4 regions of the Peribacillus sp. FSL E2-0218 genome follow, and region 4 is predicted to be linked to each of the others. Evidence: riboswitches for the same ligand, from Rfam matches in the RefSeq annotation. Region 4 holds a riboswitch; each other region holds the start of a gene.

Region 1 (7,758 bases), 1.9 Mb from region 4:
AGGTCAATCCGTCAATTGGGCGAAAATTTCTAAAGCGACAAAAGTTCATGTTCAGATGTTTCACCTAAGGCATTGGAACCAGCGGGCGTCCGTTCAAACCTGGCACGAAACGTTTGACCGCTTGCTCGGCTTCATTGCCGATCATAGCTTGAAACTCATGCTGCCTCATTCCCACTATGACCTTCGGGATGTGCAGGAAGCCATTACTGTCGCCGAAACTTCCTCCAGCAATAGAGGAAAGGTGTTTTTAAGCAGCTGATTAAATGGAATTAGCTTCCTAAGGTAAAAGGTAATCGCCCCTGATAATATGGAATTACTTGAATACCGGTAAGAGGCTAGGGTAGAATGCGGAATAGACACATGTTGAGCAATGATACGACTTTGGAGGAGATACGAATGAAAACGATATATATGAATGCTACTTTTTTTACCATGGATAAGGAAAATCAAATCTTTGAAAATGGCATGATGGTTGTGCAGGATCAAACCATCTCCTCTATCGGTCCGCATTCAAAAGAGCAATTGAAGGATGCAGATCAAGTGATCGACCTTGGCGGGAAATGGGTGATGCCAGGTCTTGTAAATGCCCATTCACATATCGTGATGACGCTATTGCGCGGAATCGGGGATGATATGCTGCTCAAGCCATGGCTTGAAACGAAAATCTGGCCGATCGAGGCCCAGTTCACAACCGAAATTGCCTCAGTAAGCACACAGCTTGGCATCTTGGAAATGATGAAATCGGGCACGACGACCTTTTCGGATATGTTCAATCCAAATGGAATAGATGCAGGGGCTGTCATGGAAACGATAAGCGAAACAGGCATGCGCGGAGCCTTCTCCTACACGATTTTCAGCTTGGGTACCGAAGAAGACCAAAAAGCGAACCTCACCGGGGCTGAACAGTTCTCGAAAGCGTATAAGAATTTTGCCGATGGCCGCCTGACCACCATGGTCGCACCGCATAGCCCGTATGCCTGTACACCTGAAGCCATTTCCGAGAGTGCCCGGATCGCTAAGGAAAATGACTTGATGGTGCACATTCACGTATCGGAAACGGACTTTGAAATCCTCGACATCGAAAAGCGGTACGGATCCCGTCCTGTCGAACACCTTCGCCGTCTAGGACTGTTCGACCAGCCGACCGTGATGGCCCATGGTGTCGTTCTCAATGATGAAGAACGGTCGATATTAAAACAGCATGACGTCCGTGTTGCCCACAATCCAATCAGTAACCTAAAGCTCGGATCGGGGATTGCCGATGTTGTCAGCCTCTTGGATGCAGGCATTAAAGTGGGCGTGGCAACAGATGGCGTAGCTTCCAATAACAACTTCGATATGTTCGAGGAAATGAGGACGGCAGCCTTGCTGCAAAAAGGCATCTACAAGGACGCCACTAAATTCCCAGCCCAAACCGCACTGGCCATGGCCACCAGAATGGGCGCCGAAGCAATCGGCATGAGTCACACCGGATCACTCGAAGCAGGTAAAAAAGCGGACTTCATCACGATTTACCCTCACGACAAAGAACATCTGCAGCCGCTAAGCGAAGCTTACTCACACTTGCTCTATGCCGCACGCGGAAACGACGTATGCGATGTATACATCGATGGCAAAATGGTCGTCAAAGACCGCGTCTCCCTCACCATCGACGAAGAAAAAGTCATTGCCGAAGCCAATCGCCTGCAAGGAACCCTTTCACGATAAATAACAATGAAAAGAAGCTGCACGTACAGCTTCTTTTTTTTATGGATGGAATGATGCAAAGGCGGATCGGCCGAATTAATCGAGGTGTAGGACGAAATATTCGTATGTAGGCCGGAAAAAACGGGGGTTTGGTCGGTAAATTCGAATGTGGGACGAATTAAATGGGGTTTGGGACGAAATATTCGATTGACCGCAATAGTAGCCAGCTAATGTTAAACGATGAACTGGTTAAACAATCTTTGCTAGCATCGACAATTTAATTCATTTTATAATGGAATATGTTGTTAATGTGTAGTATACATGATTTTTACAGCATGCTTCATGTACATGTAAAGTGATGAAGGGAATGAAAAAAGAAGCTTATTCTTTTAGAGAAGATTTGCAGCAGTTGGAGAAAAGTGTCCTCTTATTTAACAATAAAGAGTGCAAGTACCTGTCATTATTATCCCAACAAAACGAAAGAGAGTGATGAAGTTGATATTTAGAACCATAGATATCGATAAAGATAAGGAAACAATCGTTGCATTCAGGAAGGATTCGTATGTTGTAAGTTTTGGGTCTGAAGAGGGTTTTGGAGATGAGCGATCGTATTTGAATAGAATTAAAGAAAGGGTGCGCCAATTTCCGGATGGGCAGGTGATCATTGAACGGGATCAGGAGCCGATCGGACAGATGGAGCTTCAAATTCGGGAATATGAAGGTACTGAAATTGGCTATGTGAATCTGTTTTATCTTATTCCCGAATACCGGAGTAAGGGGCTTGGCAAGGAATTGGTCGGCTATGCAGAAACCTTTTTCAGGAAGTTCGGGGTATCCGAATATCAGTTAAGGGTGTCTCCGGATAATCAACGCGCGGTTCGGTTCTATACGAAGTCAGGAATGGTGAAGCTAAGGGAAGAAAACGAAAAATATCTTGTATGGAGAATGAGGAAATCTTTATAATAAATTATATTGATATAATAAAAAAATAATAAATAAACTATCCTGTCAAAATTTTTTGAATGATGAAAATGGTGGTTGACTTTAGCTGGATTTGAAGATATAGTGAAGGACATAATTAAATATAACGTTATTTCTTATCAAGAGATGTGGAGGGACTTGGCCCTATGATACCTCGGCAGCGGGTTTTTACTTTTGTAAAAATACTGTGCTAATTCCAACGGACGAAAGTTTGAAAGATAAGAAGGAGCTTTTCTTAGATAATTAAATTAAGAGTTTACTCTTTTTTATTTCTAAAAGAGGCCTCTTCTGTCTGATGACGGAGGAGGCCTCTTTTGTTTATTCATGCAAAGCTCTTCTCTGATAATGAAATCGAAAAAACGAACAACTGGGGGGAGACAGGATGATTGAGTTTCAACATGTTAAAAAGGTTTACGAAACGAAGAAGCAGACCGTCGAAGCATTGAAAGGCATCGATTTGACCGTCGAGAAGGGGGATATATTCGGTGTAGTCGGTTATAGCGGGGCCGGGAAAAGTACGTTGATCAGGCTAGTCAACCTGCTGGAACATCCTTCAGAAGGTAGGGTAGTCGTCGGCGGGAAGGAGCTCACTTCATTGAGCCCGAAGGAATTACGGGCAGAAAAGAAGAAAATCGGGATGATCTTTCAGCATTTCAACTTACTAAACTCGAAGACCGTTTTTGATAATATTGCTGTACCGCTGGTTTTATCGGGCACGCCAAGTAAAGAGATCAAAGAGCGGGTAAGCGAGCTGCTTGAGTTCGTCGGCTTATCGAGTAAAGCAAAGAGCTATCCGGAACAATTATCCGGCGGTCAAAAGCAGCGGATTGGGATTGCACGGGCATTGGCCACCAACCCATCGATCCTTTTATGTGATGAAGCGACATCCGCATTGGATCCGCAAACAACGAGTGCCGTGCTGCAGCTCTTGAAGAAAATCAATAAAGAATACAATATCACCATTCTGCTCATCACCCATGAAATGTCCGTGATCAGGGAAATTTGCAATAAGGTGGCAGTGATGGAGGGAGGCTTCGTGGTTGAACAAGGCTCCGTGTTCGAGGTGTTTGCCAAGCCCAAAACGGCTATCGCCAAAAACTTCGTGAGAACGGTGATCCATGATGAGATTCCGCAAAGTTTCCTAAAAAGGATAGGGACGCACATTCCGATTATTTGGAAAATTAATTTTATTGGGACTACTTCCGGCACCCCGCTGCTTTCTACGATCTCAAAGAAATATGATGTTCACTTAAGTGTTTTATCAGCCAATATTTCTGAAATTCAAGAAACGCCGTTTGGGAATTTGATCATCGAAGTGACGGGTGACAAGCAAGAGGTAGCCAAGGCTTATCAATATATTAAAGATGAGGGGATTCTCGTCCAGGAGGTGCAGGTAAATGGGTAATACACTTTGGGGAATGGAAATAACGGCAGAGCAGCTGTCGACCGCTTTCGGCGACACTCTTTATATGGTAGCCCTCTCGTTGATTTTTTCCGGGCTGATCGGGCTTCCGCTTGGCGTCTTGCTCGTCATAACAAGGAAGGGTCACATCATGGATAATAAATGGATCTTTAATGTATTGAACCCAATCATAAATATTGTGCGATCGGTTCCTTTCATCATCTTACTTGTCGCAATCATTCCTTTTACTAGATGGATCGTAGGCACTGGAATCGGTTCGAATGCAGCGATTGTTCCGCTTGTTTTTTACGCCGCTCCTTATATTGCCCGGCTCGTCGAGAACTCCCTGTTGGAGGTGGACAAAGGAATCATCGAGGCAGCCCAGGCAATGGGGGCAACAACATGGCAGATCATCCATCGCTTTTTGATTCCTGAGGGACTTAGTTCGCTGATCCTAACCTTCACAACAGCGACAATCGGGCTTGTCGGAGCTACTGCGATGGCAGGGGCCGTTGGTGCTGGCGGGGTCGGAGATCTAGCTTTGGCTTACGGTTATCAAAGATTCGATACGATGACGATGGTCGTCACGGTAGCAGTGCTCGTGATCATCGTTCAATTACTGCAATCCACCGGGAACTTCGTTTCCAGAAAAATCAGAAGAAGATAAATATATCAGGAGGTAGGAGACATGAAGAAAATTTTAGTAACGATCATGGTATTGGCATTTGCGCTCGTGACGGCAGCATGCGGAAACGAGAAGGGGGCATCAGGCAGTTCAGATGATGTGAAAACCGTGAAAGTCGGAGTCAACAGCGGGGATACGAGAACGTGGGAGTACATTGTCGAATTAGCCAAAAAGAAGAACCTGAATATCGAGCTGGTCACGTTTAATGATTATATCCAACCAAACCTTGCCTTGAGCGAGGGCGAAATCGATGCGAATTCATTCCAAACGGTCGCCTATTTCGATGAATTCATTCAAGATCAAAATTTGAAATTGGAGGCCATCGGGTCTACCGTCATTGCGCCAATGGGCCTTTATTCGAAAAAACATAAAAGTATAAAAGATATTCCAGATGGTGCCACTATTGCCGTTCCGAATGAAGCAACGAATTGGGGCCGCGGCTTACTCCTTTTACAGGAAGCGGGCTTGATTACATTGAAAGATGAATTCAATGGGTCGGGATCAGCGAATATCATTAAGGATAATTCGAAAAACTTGAAAATCAAACCTGTTGCTGCCGGAAGTACGCCACGTTTGCTGGATGATGCCGATGCTTCCACCATCAATAGTAACTTTGCCGTGGAAGCGGGACTTAACTTAAAAGATTCATTATTCCATGAAAGTAAAACGGCGAAACCGTATATCAATATCATTGCCGTCAAAAAGGGAGATGCCGATCGTCCTGAACTGCAAAAATTAGTCGAACTTTATCAGTCGAAAGAAGTGGAAGCGTTCATTAAAAAAACGTATAAAGGAAGCTCGATTCCGGCATATGTGACGGTCGATGAATTATTGAATTACCAAGATTCCTGGACAAAACCAGCTAATGAAAAATGATGTAAAGATCGAAAGAGCCGGATGCAATATAGGTAGCTGTCCGGCTTTTTCATTAACAGAAAAGGGGAGATAGCAATATGGGAATTGAATTAGTGAAGTCGCCTCAGCAAATCATTGCCGATCACATCGATGAACATTCCAAATTATATGTGGAAACGAGTCAGGCGATCCATGCCAAACCAGAAATTGGCAATCAAGAGTTCTTCGCTTCGGATACGTTGACGAAATTGCTTCAAGCGGCGGGTTTTGAAGTGACCCGCGATATAGCTGGACACGAAACAGGATTCATCGCCAAAAAAACCTCTTCCAAGCAAGGACCCACGATTGCCTTTTTAGCCGAATATGATGCACTGCCGGGGTTAGGTCATGCCTGCGGCCATAATATCATCGGGACGACGAGTGCGGCGGCAGGCATTTCCCTCGCTCAAGTGCTGGAGGAAACAGGCGGTCAGGTGATCGTGTTTGGAACGCCTGCCGAAGAGGGAGGTCCCAATGGAAGCGCAAAGGGCAGCTTTGTGAAGCACGGCCTATTCGATGAGGTCGATGCTGCGATTATTATCCATCCGGCCGGAAAAACGGGTGTGACAAGTCCATTTTTGGCTGTCGATCCTCTTGATTTTCACTTTTACGGAAAAGCGGCACACGCTGCGGCTGCACCGGAACAAGGCGTGAATGCACTCGATGGGGTCATCCAGTTGTTCAATGGCATTAATGCTTTGCGCCAGCAGCTTCCATCCGAAGTCAAGATTCACGGAATCATCACCAATGGCGGGGAAGCGCCTAACATCATTCCGGAATATGCTTCCGCGAGGTTCTACATCAGGGCGACAACATGGAAATTATGCCAGGAAGTATCCGGAAAAATCCGTGATATTGCAAAAGGTGCAGCACTTGCCACAGGAAGCACCGTCAAAGTCGAACGGTTCCAGAATGAAGTGCTCGATTTCATCATTAATCCGGTTCTGGATGAGGTGCTGAAGGAAGAACTGACTGAATTAGGAGAAGCGGTGGCACCAAGAAAAGAAAATGGTTTCGGTTCGACGGATGCAGGTAATGTTAGTCATGTGGTCCCGACGGCCCATCCTTATATCAAAATCGGGCCGGATGAGCTGATTGCCCATACGAATGAGTTCCGCGACTGCGCCAAATCCCCAAGAGGGGACCAAGCCATCCTCACTGGTGCAAAGGCACTTGCCCTTACAGGGTATCGATTGATTTCGGATAAAGACCTGTTAAATAAGGTAACGGCTGCATTTCAGGAAGCGAAGCAAAAGGCTGAATGAAATTTTGAAAACAAGAAAAAAGTTGTTGACTATGAAGCAGAGAGTTTGTAACATAAGAGACAATAATACTTAGTAAACTAATAAGAATTATAGGTTAATTGACCGGATAACCGGAGACTTTTTCTTTCGTACAAAGAGATGTCTCCGGTTTTTTTTATGTCAGGTCAAGAGAAGTACGCAGTGGTGTTCATAATAAGGGAGGGTTTTATTATGGGGATGAGATTACGCAAAGCAGTCGAAACGAAACGGAACTTTCTGATCAATAAGTTGATTAACGAAGGGATTTATAAAAAGAACGACATCCATCTATTTGAATGGACCTTGACCGATTTAGAGGAGGAATATAGGAAATTAAGGAAAACGAAGCAGATTGAAGCCAATCCAGAGGATCATCCCCCCTGTATGATCGAGCATTGGGCCATCCACTGAAACAAGCAAATAAAGAATAGGAGCGGGTGAAATGAAGAAGGATGCGAAAGAAAGACAACGGGAATTAATTTATAAACTTAGGATCCATCACCTCTACAAGAGTGAAGAGCAGCTTTTGAAGCTACCCTTACATGAATTGGAAATGGAATACAAACGGGTGCAATCGGACTGTCATCCCCACAGTGATTCGGGTTCGATTAACTGGATTCATGCAAAACGTTAACACTTCATGTTCCGCAAAAAATCATTCATGATGCTAAATGCCTTATCGGCTGATTCGGCATCATAGTTGGAAGTATAGGAGTCACTAACTTCCACTGAAAGTATGTATATCGATAGGCTTAGCTTTTAAAATTGAAATCAATTCGTCCACATCAAAAGATCGCTCTTCTTGAGCAAAGAATAGCAGTACAGGG
Region 2 (7,758 bases), 2.5 Mb from region 4:
ATTTCGGCATGCGGAATATTGGATGCCCCTACGACCAATTTCTCGGTCTCGCTGCCGCTTTTTTTATCCTTATCACTTCCGCAAGCTGCCAAAGCAATCGATAACACTAAGATTAACGCAAATCCTAAAAATTTCTTCATCCTCTTCATCTCCCTTTATCTTTTGTCCAATTTGGATGTAATCACATCTCCAATAATTTGAATTACGAAGACGATAATTAGAATAACGATTGTCGCTACGAGCGTAACGTCATTTTGACTTCTTTGGTAGCCTTCCAAATAGGCCAGGTTACCAAGCCCGCCTGCACCGATGACCCCAGCCATTGCGGTATAGCCGACTAATGCAATCGATGTTACCGTGATCCCTGAAACGAGGGCGGGCATCGACTCTGGAAGAAGGACCTTCCAGATGATGGTGCTCGTTTTGGCCCCCATCGATTTAGCGGCTTCGATCACACCTTTATCGATTTCACGGAGACCGATTTCCACCATCCGTGCATAAAACGGGGCTGCTCCGATAATGAGTGCCGGCAGTGCCGCATTCTCGCCAATCATGGAACCGACTAGCGCTTTGGTGAAAGGAATGAGCAGTACGATCAAAATAATGAATGGAATCGAACGGAAAATATTAACGAGAGCACTGATGATCCCGTTAGCGGCCCGGTTTTGCCACATATTGCCCTTCCCTGTCAGGAACAGGACCAACCCCAATAGTATCCCGATAAAGAAGGTTGCCACTACAGAGATGCTTGTCATATACAGTGTTTCTTTTGTTGCCTCAATCATTTTTTCCCAATCCACATTCGGCAATAATTCTTCAAGCATGAGTGATCACCTCCACGCCTACCTGCTGTGCTTTAACGAATTCGATTGCGCGGAGCATTTCATCCTCTGTGCCATCAAGGTGAATGAACAATGTTCCATATGAGCCGCTTCTTGTTTGGGATATTTTACCTTGAACGATGTTGACATCCAACTCGAAGTTGCGTACGAGCTTGGTTATCAACGGGCTTTCGGCATGGTCACCGACGAAAGTCAATTGAATCACTTTACCTGCAGGATAGCGTTCGAACAAATGGTCCATCGTTTCTTTCGTTTCTTCTGGTTCCGTCACCTGCTGCACGAAACGCTTCGTCATCTCTTCCCGCGGGTCCCTGAACACATCGAGGACTGGACCTTGCTCAACGACCTGCCCGTTTTCCATCACGGCCACACGATGACAGATTTTACGGATTACATGCATTTCATGTGTGATCAAGACGATCGTTAATCCCAGTCGCTGATTGATATCCACGAGCAATTCAAGGATGGAGTCAGTGGTCTGTGGGTCCAAAGCGGAAGTCGCTTCATCACACAATAGAACTTTCGGATCATTGGCAAGGGCCCTTGCGATTCCGACCCTTTGCTTTTGTCCGCCGCTTAGCTGCGAGGGATACGCCTTTTCCCTGCCTTCAAGTCCGACCAGTTTGATCAATTCATTGACTCGCTTCATCCGTTCCGATTTTGAAACCCCTGCAATTTCCAACGGGAAGGAAATATTATCCTGAACGGTTCTGGACCATAATAAATTGAAATGCTGGAATATCATGCTGATTTCCTGGCGGGCCTTACGAAGGTTAGCCCCTTTAATTTTGGAAATTTCCTTATCCGCTACGACAACCGTCCCCTCGCTCGGTGCCTCCAAGCCATTGAGCATTCTTATCAGCGTACTTTTCCCTGCCCCACTGTATCCAATGATGCCGAAAATCTCGCCTTTATTTATGTCAACGTTCACGTTATTTACAGCCTTGATCGTCCCGCCGTTTCCTTTTCCTGTTCGAAACAGCTTACTGACGTTGGTCAATGTAATCATTCATGCTCACCTCTTTTATCCAATAAAACCTATGAACTTAGTTGATTTATCTACATTATCCAGCTTTTAATCTTTTACCAAGCTTGCACATGCTTATGGTTTCCTAAATTTTAAAAATAAAAAAACCTTTCTGCATGAGCAGAAAGGCAGGTAAAAAAGCTGGCCTTCCCCTCATCTTCCAAAGTGTTTACACTTTGTGTGAATTGGCACCTTTCCAAGGAAAAACCTCCTTGTCGGTTGCCGGGCTTCATCGGGCACATCCCTCCACCTCTCTTGATAAGAGCTAATATATAGAATATTTGTACATCATTACGTTCATTAGTATGGAGAAATTCTATCACAGATAAAAAAGGAGTGCAATGTATATTATTTCTAACACAAAAAAGTTTAGGACTACTTTCTTAAATCGATTGGGATGTCACCGAAACGATATCCGTCGCTTTCTGTATTGCCTGCTCCAAATCTTCTATCAAGTCATCTACATTTTCTATTCCGATGGATAGACGGACTTGATCGGCGCTCACTCCGGATTTTGCCAAGCCTGCATCATTCAGCTGTTGATGGGTGGTGCTGGCGGGGTGGATGATTAAACTCTTCGCATCTCCCACATTCGCCACATGTGACCATAACTCCACCGAATTGATGAGCCTGGCCCCTGCTTCACGGTCTCCTTGAATCCCAAAGGTCACCACGGCTCCCGCACCCTTAGGCAGGTATTTATTCGCAAGCGCTTTATCTGGATGATCCTCATTGGCCGGATAGGATACCCATTTCACGGCAGGGTGGTTTTTCAAGTATTGTATGACGGTCTTGGTGTTAGCAAGATGCTCTTTCATCCTTACATGAAGCGTTTCAAGACCAAGCGTAAATTGGAAAGCACTTTGGGCGCTTAACGCAGGTCCTAAATCGCGGAGCAATTGCACCCGGGCTTTGGTAATGAAGGCCGCAGGGCCCACTGCATCGGCATAAACCAAGCCATCGTAGCTTGGGTCAGGCTCCGTGAAACCGGGGAAGTTCGGCGAGTTCCAGTTGAAATTGCCTCCATCCACGATGACACCGCCTAAAGTCGTTCCATTACCCAAAAGCCACTTCGTTGCGGAATGGATGACGATATCCGCTCCAAAATCGATCGGTCTGCAAAGATACGGAGTAGCGAAGGTGTTATCGATGATCAATGGGATGTGGGCTTCGTGGGCGATCTTTGCCACCGCTTCAATATCGAGGACCCGCAAACTTGGATTTCCAATCGTTTCTGCAAATATGGCCTTTGTTCTTGGCGTAATTGCCCTTTTAAAATTCTCAGGATCATCAGGAGAAACGAATTTCACCTTAATTCCGTATTTAGGAAGGGTGTTTTCGAAAAGGTTATATGTTCCCCCATACAAGGTGGAGGCCGAAACGATTTCATCCCCTGCACCGGCAATATTGAGGATTGACAGTGAAATGGCAGCCATTCCGCTTGCAGTGGCCAATCCGCCGATTCCGCCTTCCAATAATGCCATTCTCTCCTCAAAAACGCTGACAGTTGGATTATGGAGACGTGTATATATATATCCCGTTTCCTTTAGACCAAATAAATTGGCTGCATGATCGGTATCTTTGAACAAGTATGCATTGCTTTGATAAATCGGAACGGCACGTGCTCCAGTCTCATCTGCTTGCAGGCCACCATGAACACTCAATGTTTCGAAACGCAATTTTTTATCTGACATACGCCTTCTCCTCTTCCTATATGGATTTCATTGAAAATATAAGCGGCCTTGGGAACGGTTCTTCACTTAAACAAAAAAAACCACTTCCACAAGAAGAGGCTTTCATACACACCTCATCTTCCAGAGTCAACACTCTGCTGGAATTAGCACCGTATATATGTATACCGGTTGCCGGGCTTCGTCGGGCCAGTCCCTCCGCCACTCTTGATAAGAACTATTAAATTTTGACCTTTACATGCAACAGTTTTCCACATTCAAAATATAGCATTTTACCATTATCCAGTCAATCAATTGTTAGAATATTCTTTGTTTTTTTATTCTGCCTCTCTACCTAGTTGCTATAAAGCCAAAAACCCAATCCGGTTTCCGTTTGGGTTTCTCAGCTGATTTCCTTAAGCAATCCATACAGATACGGAACGGATTGAAAGGCATATATCTTTTTGTACAGTTGTCCTTCCTTGAACAGCAATAAACAGGGCACACTTTCGATTTCATATGTTTCGGCCATCCCTTGGACATAGTTCATATTCATTTTGCCTGCCATCATTTCCGGGAATAATTGCAAAGATATCGTCAGCATTTTCGACGCCACCTGACACGTGCCACATAAAGGCGTGTATAAATATAGGCAAAAGTTTTCCCCGCTTTCAATAGCAACCCGGCATTCTTCCTCATTCCATTCCTGCATCACTAAGTCGTTCACCCTTTAACTTAAAAATTTCATTTTAACATTCATGTTGGCAGCCAGAAGTACAGTTGCAATATGATGTTCCGGTGAGCTTTCCACTTCTTTGTACATTTTATGAATGTACAGGTGGTTCGCCTCCGGCATTTCCCTTCGAAATTGCTTGCGCAGTTTTTCTCCCGATTCATCTGCATCAAAAAGGAGATACACATCCCGGTCCATCAATTCCTCCACCAATTCATCCAGTTTAGTGATGGAAATGGTTCCATTCGTACATCTTATTTCCACATCTTCATTTAAAACGGAGGCAACCTTTTTTCTGTCGGAACTGCCCTCTACAATGATCACCTTATCGAAATCGCCGCATTCCATGTCATCACTCCATTTCACGAATTATGTGGACAACCGCCAAGCACGAAAGGAAAAAGAGAGCAGACCCTCTTAAGGGCCCCCTCTCCTTCGTTTTACCCGTTGATCAAGCTTTCATATTCTTCCGCGCTCATAAGTCCTTCAACATCACTGCTGTTCGTTGGTTCAACGACGATCATCCATGCTTTTTCAAAAGGAGATTCATTCACATATTCAGGGTTGTCACTTAACTCATCGTTCACTTCGACAACCTTGCCGCTGATCGGAGCATACAGCTCAGAAACGGTCTTTACCGATTCAACGCTTCCGAATGGCTCGTTGGCTTTAAGCTCGTCTCCAACTTCAGGAAGCTCGACGAAAACGATGTCCCCTAGCTCTGATTGGGCAAAAGCCGTTATCCCGATACGCACAGTACCATCTTCCGTTTTGACCCATTCATGTTCTTTCGTGTAACGAAGTTCTTTTGGTGTTGTTGTCATTATTAATTCCCTCCATATGTATAGCTTATTTTTCTATTACATTATAAGGTAGAAATATTATTTAAGTAAGGAATTAACCAAATTTTTGTATAATTTTAGTTCCATACCTGTTCGAATTGCTCTTCTTTGAAACCTACTGTCACTTTCGTACCATCCGTAACAATCGGCCTTTTCAGAAGCATCCCATCAGTCGCCAATATATCAAGCATTTCGGCTTCGGTAGCTTCCTTAAGCTTATCCTTCAAGCCCAGCTCGCGATATTTTTGTCCGCTAGTATTGAAAAACTTCTTCAACTCCAACCCGCTCGTTTTATACAATTGTTCGATTTCGGTTCGGGAAGGCGGATTTTCCGCTATATGGATCGCTTCATATTGCAGTTCATGATGATCCAGCCACTTCTTCGCATTGCGGCATGTGCCGCATTTTGGGTACCAGTATAATATTAAGCCCATCGTTTCACCACCTATCAATAGAATACCCGTTTTCACCAAGCAATACAACGAAATGCACCGGATTTGAACAAAGGAAATAAAGGGAATGCCCATTGCGGACATTCCCTTCATTGAACCATTTCATTGCTTATAGCGCGTATTTTTCCGTTTCGATTACCTTGACGGACGCTTCACGTTTTTTCGCAATGACATTGATTGGGGTATGTCTTGTCAACTTGCGAAGCGAAGAAAGCATGATGCGTAAAGTATCACCCGTTTCTACGGCAATCAAGGTTTCCTTTGCATGCTGTTCAAGTTCATTGAATGCTTCTTGAACGAAAATTTCAGTGTAAAGCACCTTTTGTTTGTTCTTCTCCAAACCAGTAGCCGCAATCGCTTTTTCCGTACGTAATACGACCGATTCCGCAGCATACGCAAGCGATACGATGTCCGCAATGTTGGAAAGGATTTCTTGCTCTTGATCAAGTTTTTTGCCGAACTTTTGCGCAGCGAGGCCAGCTGCCAAAATACCGATTTTCTTGGCGTTTCTAACAAGCATTTTTTCTTGTGCCAAAGGCTCGTCGCCAGGCTCTTCCGGCATCATCATCATTAATTCTTCCTGCAATCCTTGAGCCTTTTGAAGAAGCGGCAACTCCCCTTTAAGAGCCTTCTTCAGGAATGTCCCCGGAACAAGCAGGCGATTGATTTCATTCGTACCTTCAAAAATCCGGTTAATGCGGGAATCACGATACGCTTTTTCAATTTCGTATTCCTGCATGAAACCATAACCGCCATGTAGCTGTACGCCTTCGTCCGTTACGTAATCCAATACTTCGGAAGCGAAGAATTTATTCAATGAACACTCAATCGCATATTCTGCAACCGCAGCCGCCATTGATTTGCCATCTTTCACTTGTTCGTCCGTCAGCTTGCTTTGCCTTTGTTCGTAAAGACCGACAGTACGGTATACCGAGCTTTCCGCTGCATATATTTTTGCAGCCATCGTTGCAAGCTTCTCCTTAGTCAAATTAAAATCGGAAATTTTCGTTTTGAACTGTTGGCGTTGATTCGTATAAGCTGCTGTAATTTCAAGAGCGCGTTTAGATCCGCCGACAGCACCCACACCTAATTTATAACGGCCGATATTCAAGATATTGAAGGCGATGACGTGTCCTTTACCGGCTACACCCAAAAGATTTTCAACCGGCACCTGAACATCTTCAAGGATTAAAGTACGGGTAGAAGAGCTTTTGATGCCCATTTTCTTCTCTTCCGCACCAGTGGATACACCCTTATATTCACGCTCGACAATGAAGGCAGAGAATTGTTCGCCATCGATTTTGGCGTATACAACGAAGACATCTGCAAAGCCTGCATTAGTGATCCATTGTTTTTCTCCATTTAAAATATAGTGTGTGCCTTCGGCATTCAATTTCGCTGTCGTTTTCGCTCCTAGAGCATCAGATCCAGAGCTTGGCTCCGTTAAAGCATAAGCCGCGATTTTCTCACCAGTTGCCAATAAAGGGAGATATTTTTTCTTTTGTTCTTCATTACCGAATAATACGATTGGCAATGAGCCGATCCCTACATGTGCACCGTGCGTAATGCCGAAGCCGCCTGAAAGAGCCATTTTTTCCGTTATTAACGCAGAGCTGATTTTATCAAGTCCCAACCCGCTATATTCCTCAGGAACATCAGCACCCAATAAACCAATTTCTCCTGCATCTTTCAGTAATTTTACCGAACGGTCGAATTCGTGGTTTTCTATATGTTCAACTTGCGGCAAAATTTCATTCAAAACGAAATCTTCAGTAGTTTTGGCGATCATTTTATGTTCATCTGTATAATCTTCCGGTGTGAATACTTGATCATACGTAATATCTTCTACTAAAAAGGCTCCACCTTTAATGAGGTTTTCTGTTGTTTGATTGGACATATTATTTCCTCCTAAATGAATAATGATCATTGAATCCCCCGGAAGCAGCTGAAGGCTTCCGGGAGGATGGAATTATGCTAATAATTCAAAGACTCCAGCAGCACCCATACCGCCGCCGATACACATTGTCACGACTCCGAATTGCTGGTTTCTCCGCTTCATTTCATGTAAAAGGCTCAATGTCAATTTGGCTCCCGAACAGCCAAGCGGATGTCCTAAGGCAATCGCTCCGCCATTCACATTGACAATCTCTTCATTCAATCCGAGCTCACGAATGATCTGGATCGATTGAGAA
Region 3 (7,758 bases), 1.0 Mb from region 4:
CCGGGATCTGCGCAAATGCTTCATTATTACGATGCCTCAGTAGCATTCCCTTCACTTGATAACTTTCAGCGTCTGGCAAGGAAAGCGTTATTTCGATTTCAAGTATCGATTTTTTTAGAGACACATTCTTAATTAGAATTTTTGACTTTAATTTTTCATGCCGAAGCGCAAACTCTGTACCGATAACAAAAGAGAGTTCATTCCGTGCTGTTAAATACGGTGTAAAAACATTCTCCTCATCGACCTCGACCGAACGTAAATACCTTTCTTCCATCGGAAGTTTCTTTTGATCGTAAAAACCAACCCGATTCACTTCCATAATATTCGCATACGTTATCTCAATGGAAACGTCCCACCTAGATGGGGTGATTCCGCATCTAATGAATGATTCCAAATTTGAGTGGATTCCAATATTCCGGGAGCTTTTGTTCACATTAGCCGGCACCCGATGAATTTCACCGCTTTGTCTATTTTTCATCACAATCTGCACGGAGTTTATATCGGCATCTTGGATATTTTCTATCGAAAAAGACAATTCATATTTATGAAAGCTTAAGTCATGCATGGGCAGTCTATTTTTCGTAATATAGAAACTCGCATTATTGATTTTTTCTTCACTTTTTCCTAATAATATTCCCAACTCTGCTTTAGGCGATATATAAGCCATTGCCTGGGTTTTTATGTCTTCAAGAGGCACCTGTCCCATTTGAGGAGTTTTAGGTGCTGAAAAGTGTTTTAATTTCCTTACCTGCACTTCCCCGGCCACAACCTCTTTGACATAAACCTTCCACTTTTGACCCTCTTTAAAGAAACGATCATTAAATATTTTTTTCAAATCAATGAACAATCGTTGCCCATCCTGTTTGAATTCGTGCGTTTGTATCCACTCCACCGATGTACTCTTTTCAAAAACGACGGAAGCGGACTGACAGGAAGGTTCCATCAAACGAACTTGAAGATGGTCACCCATTATTTCGAATTCATCAAAGTACAGCGTCTTTTGGCTTTCGGTTGCATCACTTAGAGAATCCATTTCGTAAAAGGAGAGCTCACGATGGGTCTGAACAAGGTTTGGATGGAACAGAAGCTTAAATGACTTCAAAACCTTGCCGACTTTCGCTTCCACATACACATCGGCAGCCGTAGGAATTTCAGCCAGCTTGGATACATCCACTTCCAGTGAATTCTTTTCGCCCTGCACTGCTCCAATCGCTGAGGTATGCTTGGTGACCGGGTCATATATAGTGAGTAATGCCTTACCTAACTCCCCTTCTTCATGGAAAAACCTTGCCTTATCTCCTGCCACTTCCATCTCTGTAATATGTAAAGTATCTGAAACCACTTTACAGGAGGCACGGAATACGCTTGCTGAATTACCGTACATTATACTTAGGGTATTTTTTTTGTTCAGAAAGATGGTCGCAGTTTCCGTTTGTGAAATTTGATAATAAGAGCGGGCGAACAATCGATTCTTCAATCTTTTAATTGTAGGCTTTGTCAGTCTGAACAACTCTTCGTTCATTTTAAGCAAAATGGTATACGTTGTCCTATGGACATCTGGCCAGTTCATATTATCAAGTGTGATGGTCAAACGGGTTTCTTCGTTCAAACTTTCACAATTTACATGCTCGTAAATATGTTCTTCCTTTGTATCATTATTTCGAAATATCAAGTTGGCTGATTCTATAATTCCATTCAGGATTATTTCAATCTTTGAGCCATTTAAATTAAAATCGGTTGCATGAATCGCTTCCACTAGTTGATCACCTTTTTTTCCATGTAATGTAGCACTTTGTTCATTCTCTTTGACTATCATCCCATAAGAGAACAGTCGTTATTTATTGTACATGACAATCCCTTGCTTAAAATATATTCTAATAATTCCATAAATTAATATTTTGTGGTTCTTTTTATTATTTAGTAGATTGCATGCTTCTAAACATAAAATTATACCAAATCATGCGAATAACATCAAAACTTCATGAGACCAAAGTGGGTGTTTTTTCCTTATTTTAGAAAATTAATTTTGTTCACCTGATTAATTTTCACTCCCCTTCTTTTAGGTGATTATTCCTGATCCATATGCTTCAACCCCCTATAATAAAGGGACTCGGACCTACTACCTTCTGTACTTGTCCCTATCCAGCTTACATGCACTCACACAAATTCTTAGATCCGTTCGCGCAAAAAAATATTTTTATCGAGTTGAAAACAGCTAGGAACGGAGCGCTCGCGGATAAGCGAGTGCATGAAGTGGAAAGGAACGATCGCAGTCCAACCTCTTAATCATGATTACGGTCTCATCAACAAAAATAACTGTAAGCAGCCTCCATTATTTGCGAGTTTGCCTACAGTCTAAATGGCTTATTACGCTTTTTACAAGCATGAAAACCTCTCACTCTTCCTTCCATCAGTCAATTGTCTGGAACTGATTACGCATTCTCTTGGCAATATACCCTACTTCCTTGTTTTCTCACTTGCATCCAGAACATTTTCATTCAATATCGATGTAATGATATGCTCCGAATCCCATTCATGCTCCGATATTTCGATAAGGGGGTATCGATGGGGTAAAACGAGATGCTGAATCTCACGCACCGTTCGTCCTTGTTCATGCAAAAGCAAAATTTCACCACGGAGGTTTTCCAAATAATCGAGTTTTTTTCTGAACATATCCTTTCCATTCGGAACATACCCGGCATGGCAACAAAACATCTCCCCAAAGTCATAGTGAAGCAATCTTTTTATGGAATGAATGATTACCGGAACGGACTCTTCCCGCAGAACAAGTTTTGTTTTTGGAGTGACGAAAAGATCGCCTGAAAAAAGCATGCCGGTATTGCGATTCAAATACACCATATGGTCATGCGCATGACCGGGGGTGTAAATCGGCTCCCATGCTTGGCTTCGGGAATGAACGGCCTCCCCAAGCGGCTCAGCTTTGAAAGCATCCCTCCTTCCCCAAAACATTTTACGATAAGCGGGATATTCAGCATCTTTCGCACAAGCCTCAACCGACACCGGATGAATGAATATCGGAACCTTTTTATGTTCCTGAATCCAGGCGGCTCCTCCCGTATGGTCTTCATGATAATGCGTAAGGGCCACCGAATCGAAGTCGGCTGACTCAAAGAAAGGAATGAGTCCATCCATTAAAATCTGGGCGCCCGTATCAATCAGAAGACCGTCCGTTAGAAACACATAAACGCTCATCCCCGACCTGACTCCCCCCGGAATTCCGTGCACACAAACCACATCATTTACCGTCTTAACCTCTATCATGAACCTGCACACCCTTCATTTTATTAGATAGCTACACTCCACGTTTTTTCTATTTATTACAATAAATGTATTACCATCCCCCCCATTTGACAAGGAATTAATGGAACAAGCAAAAAAAATTATTCTAAAATCACAGAATTCATTGACAATGAGGTGATTAACAAATACTATAGAATATATTAAAAAAATTGAAATATTCCAAAATAATAATTTACTTATCAAGAGTGACGGAGGGATCAGGCCCTGTGATGTCCGGCAACCGCCCCAATCGGGAACGGTGCCACTTCCTGCAGAATGATTGCATTCTGAAAGATAAGACGAGATATAATTTCGCTGCCTCTTTCTGAATGATAGAGACAGTTTTTTTTATGCTTAAGGGGGTTGGCTCATGATTGAAATCCGTTCAGTCAGGAAGGAATACATATCGAAGAAAAACCGAGTTATCGGAGTGGATAACGTTTCTTTAACCATTCAAAAAGGGGAAGTATATGGAATTGTCGGCTACAGCGGAGCAGGCAAAAGCTCATTACTTCGCTGCTTGAATTTGCTTGAACGTCCGACAGGAGGAAATATCATCATTGACGGAACTGACTTAACCTCTTTATCTAGCAAGGAGCTGCGTAAGCAACGTCAAAAAATCGGAATGATCTTTCAGCACTTTTCCCTGGTCAGTTCCAAAACCGTTTTTGAAAATGTGGCTTTTGCCTTGAAGGCAGCGCATCAATCGAAGGGAGCCATTACGTTACGTGTTTTACAACTGTTGGATATCGTAGGACTCAGCGACAAAAAGGATGTTTATCCCGCCCAACTTAGCGGCGGCCAGAAGCAGCGGGTCGGAATCGCTCGTGCATTAGCCAATGATCCCACTGTATTGTTATGTGATGAGGCGACTTCAGCCCTTGATCCCACCACGACTAAAGCCATCTTACAGCTACTGAAGAAAATCAGTCGCGAACTTGGCATCACCATCGTATTGATTACACATGAAATGGAAGTGGTCAAGGAACTATGCCATCGGGTCGCGGTCATGCAGGATGGGCGGGTGATAGAAGAAGGTTCGGTTTATGAAATATTTTCACAGCCTAAAGAGGAGTTAACGAAAAAATTCATTTGCAGTGTACTAGATTTTGAGCTTCCCTCACATTTGATTGAGGAAAGTGAAGGAACGATCATAAAAATTCAATTCGAAGGGCAAACGGCAGGTGAATCGATTCTCTCCGATACCCTACAATCTTATTCGGTAAAGGGTAATATCCTGCACGGGAAAATCGAGTATATTCAGGATATACCTTTAGGGATATTGATCATCGAATTGAATGGCGATGCTGCTGAAATCCTTTCGGCATTAGCCTATATAAAGAATCGTACCAGCTCTGTGGAGGTGCTAAAACATGTCACTGCTTGATTCCATCATCAATATCCTGCCTGACCTTAATAAAGCATTCATTGAAACGATTTATATGGTGGGTGTCTCACTGGCGGTTGCCCTTCTTATCGGCTTGCCGCTTGGCGTATTACTGTTTACGACAACGAGGAACTTGTTCTTCGAAAATAGTATCTTGAATCGTTCTCTCGGCTTCGTAGTCAATATTGTCCGTTCCATCCCATTCATCATTCTCTTGGTCGCCCTCCTTCCTTTAACGAATTTGCTTACGGGATCGACGATAGGACCAAAGGCTGCTTCCGTATCCCTCTCCGTTTCCGCGATACCTTTTTTTGCAAGGATCGTTGAATCGGCATTGCGCGAAATAGACAAAGGGGTGATTGAGGCGGCAATCGCCGTCGGTGCCACGCCGTGGATGATCATAAAAGATGTACTTCTGCCTGAGGCAAAACCGGGTATCATCCAAGGACTTACATTAACGACCATTTCCCTTATCGGTTATTCCGCCATGGCAGGAACGATTGGGGGAGGCGGAATTGGAGACCTGGCCATCAGGTTCGGATATTACCGCTATGATAATACGGTCATGATCACGACGATCGTCGTCTTGATCTGCCTTGTACAAATCATCCAAATGCTTGGTGACAAGGCGTCATATTTAGTCAACAAACGATAGAATCTTTCTTTTACCCATGATTCAAACCATACATAACATTTTTAGGAGGAAGTTTATATGAAGAAAATAGCTTCGTTAATATCGGTATGTGCCCTTGCCCTTGGGTTGACGGCTTGCGGAAGCGACAATGCATCCCCAAAAACCGAAGACAAAAAAGAATTGAAGATCGGGGCGACCACCGGCCCATACGCCGATATGGTCAATGAAGCCATCAAACCAGGTCTGGAGGATCTCGGCTACAAGGTGGAAATCGTTGAATTCACTGATTATATCCAGCCGAATAAGTCGCTTGGCAACGACTCGATCGACGCAAACCTATTCCAGCATAAAGTGTATATGGAAAACTTCGCTAAAGAAAATAATCTAAAGCTCTCTGACCTTATCATCGTTCCTACAGCACCGATGGGGATTTACTCGAACAAATATAAATCGTTAAAAGACATTAAAGACGGCGCATCCTTGGCTTTGCCAAATGATCCGGTCAACCTTGCACGTGCACTTAAAGTATTGGTCGATGAAAAGTTGATTGAAGTCGATCCAGATGTCGATCCTTTAAAAATTTCTGAAAAAGACGTAACGAAAAACCCTAAAAATATCCAATTCAAGCCATTGGAATCCGCCCAATTGCCTCGGGCAACGGAAAGTGTCGATCTATCCGCGGTGCCAGGCAATTTCGCGCTTGCAGCAAAAATGAAGCTTGAGGACGCCCTTGTATTGGAAAATATGCCAGATATGTATCGAAACGTCGTCGCTGTGAATACAAAAGATGTAGACGCTCAATATGCCAAGGATATTAAAAAAGTGGTAGAGTCCTCCGAGTTTGAAAAAGTGATCGATAGCCATTTCGTCGGTTTCGGAAAACCTGATTGGATGAAGTGATCGACCAAAAAACTTAAATTCGAGGCCTGCGTCCCTTTTTGTGGAACAGGCCTTTACATGAAGGAGAAAAAAAAACGATGAATACCCTACTGGAAGTCCGCAGCGGTCCCTCCTACTATGCCTGCATGGCTAATATTCTCGATACGCTGGAAACAAAACTAAATAAAGCGAACATGCGTAAAGTGCTTGTTATTCACGGAGACAAATCGTGGGAAGTGGCTGAACCCTTCTTTCCTGCATTAGAAAATGTCGAAACGAAACTTTTAAAATATAATGGGGAGTGCAGTGATCTTGAGATTGAGCGTGTGGTTAAGTACGCACAGGAAGAAAACGTGGATGTCTTAATCGGAATTGGCGGAGGCAAGCTGCTCGACCTTGCCAAATCAGCGGGAAACTCCATTGGAAAGGAAATCATCCTCATTCCGACCCTCGCTTCCACTTGTGCCGCTTGGACACCATTAAGCGTCATTTATGATCGTAACGGTTCATATGTGCGGTTCGATATTCATGAAAAAAGCGCCTGGATGTTACTGATCGAGCCAGGAATACTGCTGGACTCGCCTATTGCCTATCTCCGGGCAGGAATCGGTGATACATTGGCGAAATGGTATGAGGGCAATGCACTCGTAGAAAAAATTGCGACCAAGTCCACCTGCATTGAATTGGCACACATAGCCGCGAAGCAATGCCAGGAAGTTTTATTGACACATGGAGAAGAAGCCCTGGCGGATTTGACAAAGGGAAAATGGACGGATTCCCTTCAGCGTGTAATGGAAACGAATATCGTCACGAGTGGCCTAGTGGGAGGCTTTGGTGACCAGTTCCTGCGAATTGCAGGTGCCCACTCCATTCATAATGGCATGACCTCCCTTGAACAAACTCATCATTTACTGCATGGGGAAAAAGTGGCATATGGCATTTTAGTGCAGTTATTGCTAGAAGGAAAATTCTCGGATATCAAACAGCTGCTCCCCATCTACGAATCTCTTAAGCTGCCGAGGACTTTATCCGAAATTGGCCTTACCTTGGAGCATAAAGCGGAACTGGAGCAAATGGCCGCCCTATCTGTAATGGAGGGTGAAGCCATCCACCTCCTTTTCCCTGATATAACCATGGAGAAAGTGGCAGCTGCCATGCAAAACCTTGAAGTCCTTACAAACCCCGCGAGCAAATCCATGAACTAATAGGAGATCCACGACCCACATCGTAAAAGCCATAAAAATAAAGGGTGAGGCATATTATGATTGCAAAATATGCCTCACCCTTTTACTTCTTGTACATTCATTTATTGAAAACGGCCCCAGCCAAAATGATGACGAGCCAAAGCACAATCACTAAACACAGCATAGTGGGCAAGATAGGAATAAACGTTACGAATATTTGTAATTTTTCTTTGAACTCCCTTTTAGAACCATGAGTTTCCTTTTTTGAAAAACATCTGTTACATCCTATTCTTTTGAACTTTATTTTTTTTCGCTATAATGATAGGGAGAAAGAAGGTGAAGAATAGTGCTTGAAAATCTTAAACAAAAGTTCC
Region 4 (7,758 bases):
AATTTGAATGATTCAATCGATCCTATCGATATTGTCCCGCTTCCAACCTGTTTCATTTCCTCAAATTCCACTTGCATATTATTGAACCTCCGCAGCAGATCCTGAGATCTTGAATAAAAAACGGCTCCTGCCTCCGTAAGCTCAATTCCCCTTGTATTGCGTTCCAATAGTTGTAAATCAACTTCTTTCTCCAATTTCATGATCGCATTACTTAAGGACGGCTGTGATATATGCAATAATTTAGCTGCTTTGGAGTAGCTCATCTCCTGGACGATGGTGATGAAATAACGAAGTTGGCGAAAATCCATACTAGTCTCCTTTTATAGCTTTAAACTATAGATCTATTGAAAAATGGTATTAGTAATTATATATCATCTCCATTATACTGTAAAAAAAGATATTTCTGAATTTTTTAGCGAAAGGAGAAATTATGTATAATAAACCGTCATTAACCCATTGGAATGGCAGAGTGGATTCCGAAACGGATATGGATAGCTTCAGATACCACCAAAGAGTGAAAATGAGGCCGATTTCCGAATTGTCCATCACTGGCAAGGAATCAAAAACATATGGAATGATTGGCTTCAAATGTGATGAAGGTGTCAAAAGGAACAAAGGCAGGATCGGTGCGGGTGAAGCCCCTGATTATATTAGGCAGTCATTGGCCAAGCTACCTTGCCATTTAACACCGGAAACGGAGTTGGTGGATACTGGCGATGTCGTATGTGAATCTGGGGAAATGGAGGCCGCGCAAGACCAATTGGGTGCAGCAGTTGCCAGGATTCTGGAGAGTGACGTAATTCCCATCATTTTAGGCGGTGGACATGAAACCTTTTATGGTCATTATCTCGGCGCCAGGAAATTCCTCGGCTCGAAGGCTAGATTGGGAATGATTAATATCGATGCCCACTTTGATATGCGGCCTTATGAAAAAGAAAGTTCATCAGGAACGATGTTTAAACAAATCTTGGATAAGGATCAAAATTGCCGTTATTTATGTGTGGGAATTCAAAAGCAGGGCAATACAAAGGCCTTATTCAAAACGGCCGAAAAAAATAAAGTCGAATACATATTGGAAGAAGAATTGTCTTTGAATGATATGGAAGATACGAAACATCGGATCAACGAATTTGCCAAGGAAAACGACTTCATCATCCTCACGTTATGCACGGACGTCATCGATTCAGCTTATGCCCCTGGTGTAAGTGCACCATCGCCATTTGGACTCGATCCGAAATTGGTACGTAGCCTGCTGCGGCATGTCGTAGCAAATGAAAAGATCCTTTCCTTTGATATCTCGGAAGTGAATCCAAGTTTGGACGAAAACAATAAAACCGTTACATTGGCGGCACACTTAGTCAATGAGGTTTTGCTGCATGTTATTTCATGAGCCAGTATCGCATCTCCTCCCTATTATCGATATCATCATATTTTAAAGTATGAATGGAATGAAGTAAGGACGAAACTGTCGTGTGATTCACGGCAGTCTTTTTGCTTAGGCGGGAGGAAGCGAGTGTTACATGGTGATAGAAGGATGCTTATGGTTTATAATAGCTACCATCCAGGCATATGAGGGGGGATTTTATGAATGAATATCGTGTAACGGTCAAAAATGGCAGTATGATGATTTTGTCAGAAATCATCGTAGCTGAAGATGAAAGGGAAGTGCTGGGCACGCTGTTGATTACGAGTGAATTATTTAATCAACCATTCACGGACATCAGGATTTTAGAACGCTGATTTGTACCTGTCGGATTTTTTTGTTAAACTGTAATAAATTTACAGGACAGCAGGCGATAGTATGTGCGGACGGTTCACTCTTTTTACAAGTATGGAAGAAATAATGGAACGCTTCGATATTCAAGGGTCATTCGATGAAGATTATCAATTCAGTTATAATATAGCCCCTTCCCATTCCGTGCTATCCGTCATTAATGATGGAACCAGGAATCGACTTGGATACCTTCGTTGGGGACTCATTCCTTTCTGGGCCAAAGATGAAAAAGTGGGCTATAAAATGATCAATGCCAGGGCGGAAACCATTGCAGAGAAGGCAAGCTTCAAGAATTCTTATAAGAAGAAACGGTGCTTGATCATCGCTGATTCCTTTTATGAGTGGAAGAAGACACCGGAACGAAAAATACCGATGCGAATCAAACTGAAGGATGACGCTCCATTCGGTATGGCCGGTCTGTTCGAAACGTGGAAATCTCCAGATGGCACGAGCATCCATTCATGCTCGGTCATCACCACTGCACCCAATGAGCTGATGACGGGCATCCATGATCGCATGCCCGTCATCCTTAAACGTGGAGATGAAAAAGCTTGGCTGGACCTTTCCATTCATGATACAGGATATCTTCAGCAATACTTAAAGCCCTTCGATTCGGAGCAAATGGAAGCATTTGAGGTATCGACTGATGTGAATTCGCCTAAAAACAACTCGCCAAGCCTCATCCAACAAATGTGCTGATAGGTTGTTAGACTCCTTTAACCAAGAGTGAACGGCCCCAAAGATGTTAGACACAAAACTAACATCTTTGGGGTGTTTTTATTGATACATGCTAGTTTGGATTTGAGCTTTCCATTTCACTTAGTAGGCGTTTTTCTAGCAAGAGGCCGTCCGGGATCTCCGGCGTCTTTCTTACCATTTTAAGAATCGAAGTCGAATACTTTCAACTAATCCTTGCGAAAACATACAAAATACTGTACTCTTATATTTGCTTTTCGATGCGGCTTATGATGTCGTTGATACCATAATATACTATAAATCTTCTTATCAAGAGAGACGGAGGGACTGGCCCGCAGATGTCTCGGCAGCAGACTTTTCAGGAGTGCTGTGCCAAATCCAGCAGGTTCATTTCGCCTGAAAGATAAGGAGGGTGTTTTTTATAAAATAAAAGACCTCTTCTTGTGTTTATTGGAAGAGGTCTTTTATATTTATTGGATTTAGATAGAACACGATTAAGCTAAAATGCTTTGGCAAATCAATATACAAAAGGAGTTCATCATGAGTACACACAACAAAGGAAATCCGTGGGCACTGATCCCATTTGTCGTTTTTTTGATTTTATTTATAGGCTCAGGAATCGTTACAAAAGATTTTTATTCATTTCCAGTGTTAGTGGCGATTTCCATTGCAGCGGCAGTGGCATTGTCCATGAATCGGAAAGAATCATTCAATCAAAAGGTCGACATTTTTTGTAAAGGAGCAGGGGACTCCAATATCATGTTAATGGTTGTCATATTCCTCTTGGCCGGTGCTTTTTCAGAAGTGGCGAATGGCATGGGGGCAGTTGAATCAACGGTCAACCTTGCCTTAGCGGTCTTTCCGCAAAATCTTTTGATGGTAGGGATTTTCATAATTGCCTGTTTTATTTCTTTATCCATGGGAACAAGCATGGGAACGATCGTAGCGCTTGCACCGATAGGAGTAGGCATTAGTGAGCAAACGGATATAACTCTTGCGCTTTCAATGGCTGCGGTTATCGGCGGTGCCATGTTTGGCGATAACTTATCATTCATTTCCGATACGACGATTGCGTCAGTACGTACGCAGGGGACGAAAATGAAGGATAAGTTTAAAGTGAATTTCTTCATCGTCCTGCCTGCGGCCATCGTCACATGTGTCATTTTGGGAATATTAACGGTAGGTGAGCAGGCGGCCATTACGCAACATTCCTATAATTGGGTGAAAATCCTTCCGTATCTGTGTGTATTGATCACGGCATTGGCAGGTGTCAACGTATTTCTTGTCCTATCCTTCGGCATCGTGTTTGCCGGTATTATCGGTTTAGCGGATGGAAGTTATAAGTTGCTGGATGTGATCCAAAAAATGGGAGATGGAATGGCTGGCATGTATGAAATCTCGTTCCTGGCGATTTTGATTGCCGGTATGGTAGCGGTCATCCAACATAATGGCGGCATCGATTATTTACTGCATGTCGTCACCCAAAAAAGCAAATCAAAAAAAGGAGCTGAATTCAGCATTGCCGGACTAGTAGGCTTAACAAATCTATCAACGGCAAATAACACGATCTCGATCATCATTGCCGGACCGTTAGCGAAAAACATTGCCGAAAGGTATGGTATCGATCCTCGGAAATCAGCGAGCCTGCTAGACGTTTTTGCCTGTTGTGTCCAAGGATTGATTCCCTATGGCGCACAACTGCTTGTTGCAGCGGGGGTGGCAAAAATTTCGCCAATAAGCATCCTCCCCTATTCATATTACCCGATACTAATTGGAATTTGTGGAGTCATAGCCATCTTGATTGGTTATCCACGATTTCAGGCAAAAGATATCGAAGTAAAAAAACGGGCATCTTAAACCATGGAAACGTCCTGAATCTTAAGATTCAGGACGTTTCATTATATTCAGATAGTTTTGCGTTCGATGAAAATGTCTTAATTTTCTGTGTTTATTAATGGCGTTTTTTTGGCTCTTTCATGCAAATTCTTGAATGAAAAAAATAGAATCGTAGGATATAATAGATTATTGTAAGGAAATTCATGTTTGGATTTCCTTTTTTGTTTGTTTATTTCCCAGAGGAAACGGGAAATAAATTAAAATACAAAATGTTTTTATAATAATTCATGTAGATTAAAGGGGTTTTTTGGAGAAATGGAGTTTATAGGGAATTTTATTACTGAAACAAATAATTTTTTATGGTCGTTCATTTTGATCATTTTACTGATTGGCATGGGCATTTATTTTTCAATTCGAACTAAATTTGTTCAATTCAGAATGGCAGGGGAAATGTTCAGGCTTTTGGGTGAAGGTGCTTCGGCGGAAAAAAAGGGTGTTACATCTTTTCAAGCTTTTTGCATCAGCACCGCTTCACGGGTAGGAACTGGTAATCTTGCAGGTGTAGCCTTGGCGATTACGATGGGTGGTCCAGGCGCCGTATTCTGGATGTGGCTTATCGCTCTGATTGGGTCTGCTTCTGCGTTCATAGAAAGTACACTTGCCCAAATCTATAAAGTCAAGGATGGGGACGCTTTCCGTGGAGGTCCTGCGTATTATATGGAAAAAGCTTTGAATGCACGGTGGATGGGCATCACATTCGCAGTATTAATTTCGCTTACATTTGGACTTGCGTTCAACTCGGTACAAGCCAATACGATCACAAGCGCATTCAATGAATCATTTGGCATTGAAAAGTGGGTTACTGCAGTCATTCTGGCTATCGTGACGGCGTTCATCATTTTTGGTGGCATCAAAATGATTGCAAAAGTATCTGAAGTCATTGTCCCGATCATGGCCGGAGCATATGTAATCGTGGCATTAACAATAATCATCATGAATATAACCGAATTGCCCAGTGTTTTAGGGCTAATCTTTGAAAGTGCATTTGATGGTATAAAAGAAGTGGCTGGCGGAGCCTTGGGAGCTGCCATGATGCAGGGAATAAAGAGGGGGCTATTTTCCAATGAAGCTGGGATGGGCAGTGCACCCAATGCTGGTGCAACCGCAGATGTCAGTCATCCCGTCAAGCAAGGGTTGATTCAGTCTCTTGGCGTATTTGTAGATACGCTCGTCATCTGCAGTTCGACCGCCTTTATCATTTTGTTTTCAGGTCTTTATACCTCGAAAGAAGTGGATGGCATTGTTCTTACCCAAAATGCACTTGGTACGGCATTGGGTTCATGGGCTGGCGTTTTCCTTGCCATCATTGTTTTGTTATTTGCTTTTAGCTCCATTGTGGGAAACTATTATTATGGAGAATCGAACATTGGATTCATCAATGAGAATAAAGTTTGGTTGAATGTTTATCGTGTCGCAGTCGTAGGGATGGTAATATTCGGTTCTCTGGCATCACTGAAATTGGTGTGGGGTCTAGCTGACTTATTGATGGGGTTAATGGCAATTATCAATTTAGTCGCGATCGCTTTACTTGGAAAGATCGCATTTGCGGCCTTGGCGGATTATCAAAAACAAAAGAAAAGTGGGAAAAATCCTGTCTTCCATATCAATAATATTAAAGGTTTGAAGAATGTGGAATGTTGGGGAGACCCAACAGATAATATAGACGATAATAAGGAAAACTAGGCTTTTATTCAGCTTACAAGCATCGGTCCTGAGAATGGATTTTGCCTGTAAGCCTTTTTTCATTTTTCAATTGAAGAGCATATAAAAAGTCAGGCTTTCATATATATTTCCATCATGCCTGTATAATGCTTTATTTTTTGCATAAAATACCCTTGTCTTTATGAACGACAATCAAGCAATGATGGGACAAGTTGAAAAATAGGAGTGAAAACAATGGATAACGAAAAATCAAAAGAGGAATCTTCAAATATTGCTGGAAAAGTGTATGATGTCAGTGATTACAAGCGTGATGACACGTTATCATCTGGTCTTACCACCACCCACGAACAAGTTTCGGATGTGTATAACGCTGGCGGGATAACATCTGCCGATCGAAATGAAAAGGACAGTGAGAACGAAGAAAAAGAAAGGTAAATCAAATCCCTGCTTGTTGAGTTTTCCCAACAAGCAGGGGCTTTGTTTTATTAAAAGAATCTAGCCCCAAATTAGGCATCCAGCCTACATCAAGATAGCCGGTGCATTAGAGTTAAGGACCTTCCTCAGCAACATACGAATTGACGAATTTCGTCATATTTGCGACAGTTAATAAAAAGGAGGCGGCTTTTCATTTTCCCCACTGCAAATCTTCCCCAACCAATTTCATTAGTACCGGCAATATATCTGCTTAACATTTGCAAATAACTTACCAAACATGCAGCCGATTCCTTTGTTTTCGTTGCTAAAATTTCCGGTTAGAGGGGCTACCAGAGATGGACGGAAGCGTATGAACCATGTTCCCGAGCATTGAAATGGTCAAATCGATGCCATTTATCATCGTTGTGCTCCTATATACAATCAATGTGAACGTCTATAGGCAAATGAATGAGTGATGCGAAATGAATTTTTCTGATATATACTGGAAATAACAGATGCAAAAAAAGACGAAACAGGCATCTATTGTTCAGGCTCTGGAAAGGTTCATATATAAGTTCCTGGACTGAAGCTGTCTTGCCACTGGCGTATGATCATTGACGACATCTGTAATGGTTCGGCATAGGCAAGTGGCCATTACAGGTAAGAAGGCGTGACGGTGCTTATGAAGGTGAAAATGGGGTATCATCGGCGTGTAGTCAAAGACTTGAGGTATAGGGGGACTGAAATGAAGGCACGATCGATCATGATACAGGGAACGGCTTCTGATGTAGGGAAAAGCTTGATTAGTACGGCACTTTGCCGAATTTTTGCCAATAAAGGGTACCGTGTCGTTCCATTCAAATCGCAAAACATGGCCTTGAATTCTTATGTAACCGTGGAAGGCGGTGAAATAGGACGGGCCCAAGGAGTGCAAGCAGAAGCGGCAAGGATCGTGGCAACCTCCGATATGAATCCCATTTTGCTGAAGCCAAAACGGGATATGGTTTCGGAGGTCATCGTCCACGGAAAACATTTTCTTGATATGAATGCCATGAACTATCGAAATCAGTTTGTTCAAGAGGCGATGCCGATCATTCGAAAGTCAGTCAAAAAACTGCAGCAGGAATACGACATCATCGTTCTTGAAGGAGCAGGCAGCCCTGCGGAAATTAACCTTAAAGACCGGGATATTGCCAATATGCGGATGGCCCACCTTGCGGATGCCGCTGTCATTTTAGTGGCCGATATCGATCGTGGCGGAGTATTTGCGTCCATCATCGGGACACTCGCCTTATTGGATGATGATGAACGTGATC

Evidence for each region. A riboswitch is a leader RNA that binds a small molecule or an ion and turns the genes downstream of it on or off. The one in region 4 is predicted to bind S-adenosylmethionine.
Region 1: it holds a riboswitch for S-adenosylmethionine, as region 4 does, so the genes downstream of both, MHI53_RS19670 (methionine ABC transporter ATP-binding protein) here and MHI53_RS10870 (Na+/H+ antiporter NhaC family protein) in region 4, are expected to answer to the same signal.
Region 2: it holds a riboswitch for S-adenosylmethionine, as region 4 does, so the genes downstream of both, MHI53_RS23045 (O-acetylhomoserine aminocarboxypropyltransferase/cysteine synthase family protein) here and MHI53_RS10870 (Na+/H+ antiporter NhaC family protein) in region 4, are expected to answer to the same signal.
Region 3: it holds a riboswitch for S-adenosylmethionine, as region 4 does, so the genes downstream of both, MHI53_RS05865 (methionine ABC transporter ATP-binding protein) here and MHI53_RS10870 (Na+/H+ antiporter NhaC family protein) in region 4, are expected to answer to the same signal.

What each region holds. Positions count from the first base shown of each region.
Region 1 covers NZ_CP150304.1:4,096,617-4,104,374, reverse strand. The annotation lists gene MHI53_RS19685 (zinc-dependent alcohol dehydrogenase family protein) at 1-259, shown strand, start outside; gene MHI53_RS19680 (amidohydrolase family protein) at 397-1,707, shown strand; gene MHI53_RS19675 (GNAT family N-acetyltransferase) at 2,182-2,649, shown strand; SAM riboswitch class I at 2,781-2,892, shown strand; gene MHI53_RS19670 (methionine ABC transporter ATP-binding protein) at 3,050-4,072, shown strand; gene MHI53_RS19665 (methionine ABC transporter permease) at 4,086-4,736, shown strand; gene MHI53_RS19660 (MetQ/NlpA family ABC transporter substrate-binding protein) at 4,758-5,630, shown strand; gene MHI53_RS19655 (M20 family metallopeptidase) at 5,708-6,913, shown strand; gene MHI53_RS19650 (Fur-regulated basic protein FbpA) at 7,124-7,342, shown strand; gene MHI53_RS19645 (Fur-regulated basic protein FbpA) at 7,374-7,565, shown strand; gene MHI53_RS19640 (dienelactone hydrolase family protein) at 7,650-7,758, opposite strand, start outside.
Region 2 covers NZ_CP150304.1:4,749,736-4,757,493, forward strand. The annotation lists gene MHI53_RS23030 (MetQ/NlpA family ABC transporter substrate-binding protein) at 1-140, opposite strand, end outside; gene MHI53_RS23035 (methionine ABC transporter permease) at 156-824, opposite strand; gene MHI53_RS23040 (methionine ABC transporter ATP-binding protein) at 817-1,851, opposite strand; SAM riboswitch class I at 2,020-2,134, opposite strand; gene MHI53_RS23045 (O-acetylhomoserine aminocarboxypropyltransferase/cysteine synthase family protein) at 2,253-3,563, opposite strand; SAM riboswitch class I at 3,674-3,777, opposite strand; gene MHI53_RS23050 (thioredoxin family protein) at 3,943-4,251, opposite strand; gene MHI53_RS23055 (toprim domain-containing protein) at 4,270-4,620, opposite strand; gene gcvH (glycine cleavage system protein GcvH) at 4,713-5,096, opposite strand; gene MHI53_RS23065 (arsenate reductase family protein) at 5,192-5,548, opposite strand; gene MHI53_RS23070 (acyl-CoA dehydrogenase family protein) at 5,676-7,463, opposite strand; gene MHI53_RS23075 (acetyl-CoA C-acetyltransferase) at 7,536-7,758, opposite strand, start outside.
Region 3 covers NZ_CP150304.1:1,225,914-1,233,671, reverse strand. The annotation lists gene MHI53_RS05875 (CDP-glycerol glycerophosphotransferase family protein) at 1-1,756, opposite strand, end outside; gene MHI53_RS05870 (MBL fold metallo-hydrolase) at 2,458-3,282, opposite strand; SAM riboswitch class I at 3,495-3,601, shown strand; gene MHI53_RS05865 (methionine ABC transporter ATP-binding protein) at 3,671-4,687, shown strand; gene MHI53_RS05860 (methionine ABC transporter permease) at 4,674-5,342, shown strand; gene MHI53_RS05855 (MetQ/NlpA family ABC transporter substrate-binding protein) at 5,400-6,221, shown strand; gene MHI53_RS05850 (iron-containing alcohol dehydrogenase family protein) at 6,299-7,405, shown strand; gene MHI53_RS05845 (helix-turn-helix domain-containing protein) at 7,731-7,758, shown strand, end outside.
Region 4 covers NZ_CP150304.1:2,240,956-2,248,713, forward strand. The annotation lists gene MHI53_RS10850 (LysR family transcriptional regulator) at 1-308, opposite strand, end outside; gene hutG (formimidoylglutamase) at 431-1,390, shown strand; gene MHI53_RS10860 (hypothetical protein) at 1,585-1,740, shown strand; gene MHI53_RS10865 (SOS response-associated peptidase) at 1,802-2,473, shown strand; SAM riboswitch class I at 2,774-2,880, shown strand; gene MHI53_RS10870 (Na+/H+ antiporter NhaC family protein) at 3,011-4,327, shown strand; gene MHI53_RS10875 (alanine/glycine:cation symporter family protein) at 4,622-6,049, shown strand; gene MHI53_RS10880 (YozQ family protein) at 6,263-6,463, shown strand; gene MHI53_RS10885 (cobyric acid synthase) at 7,188-7,758, shown strand, end outside.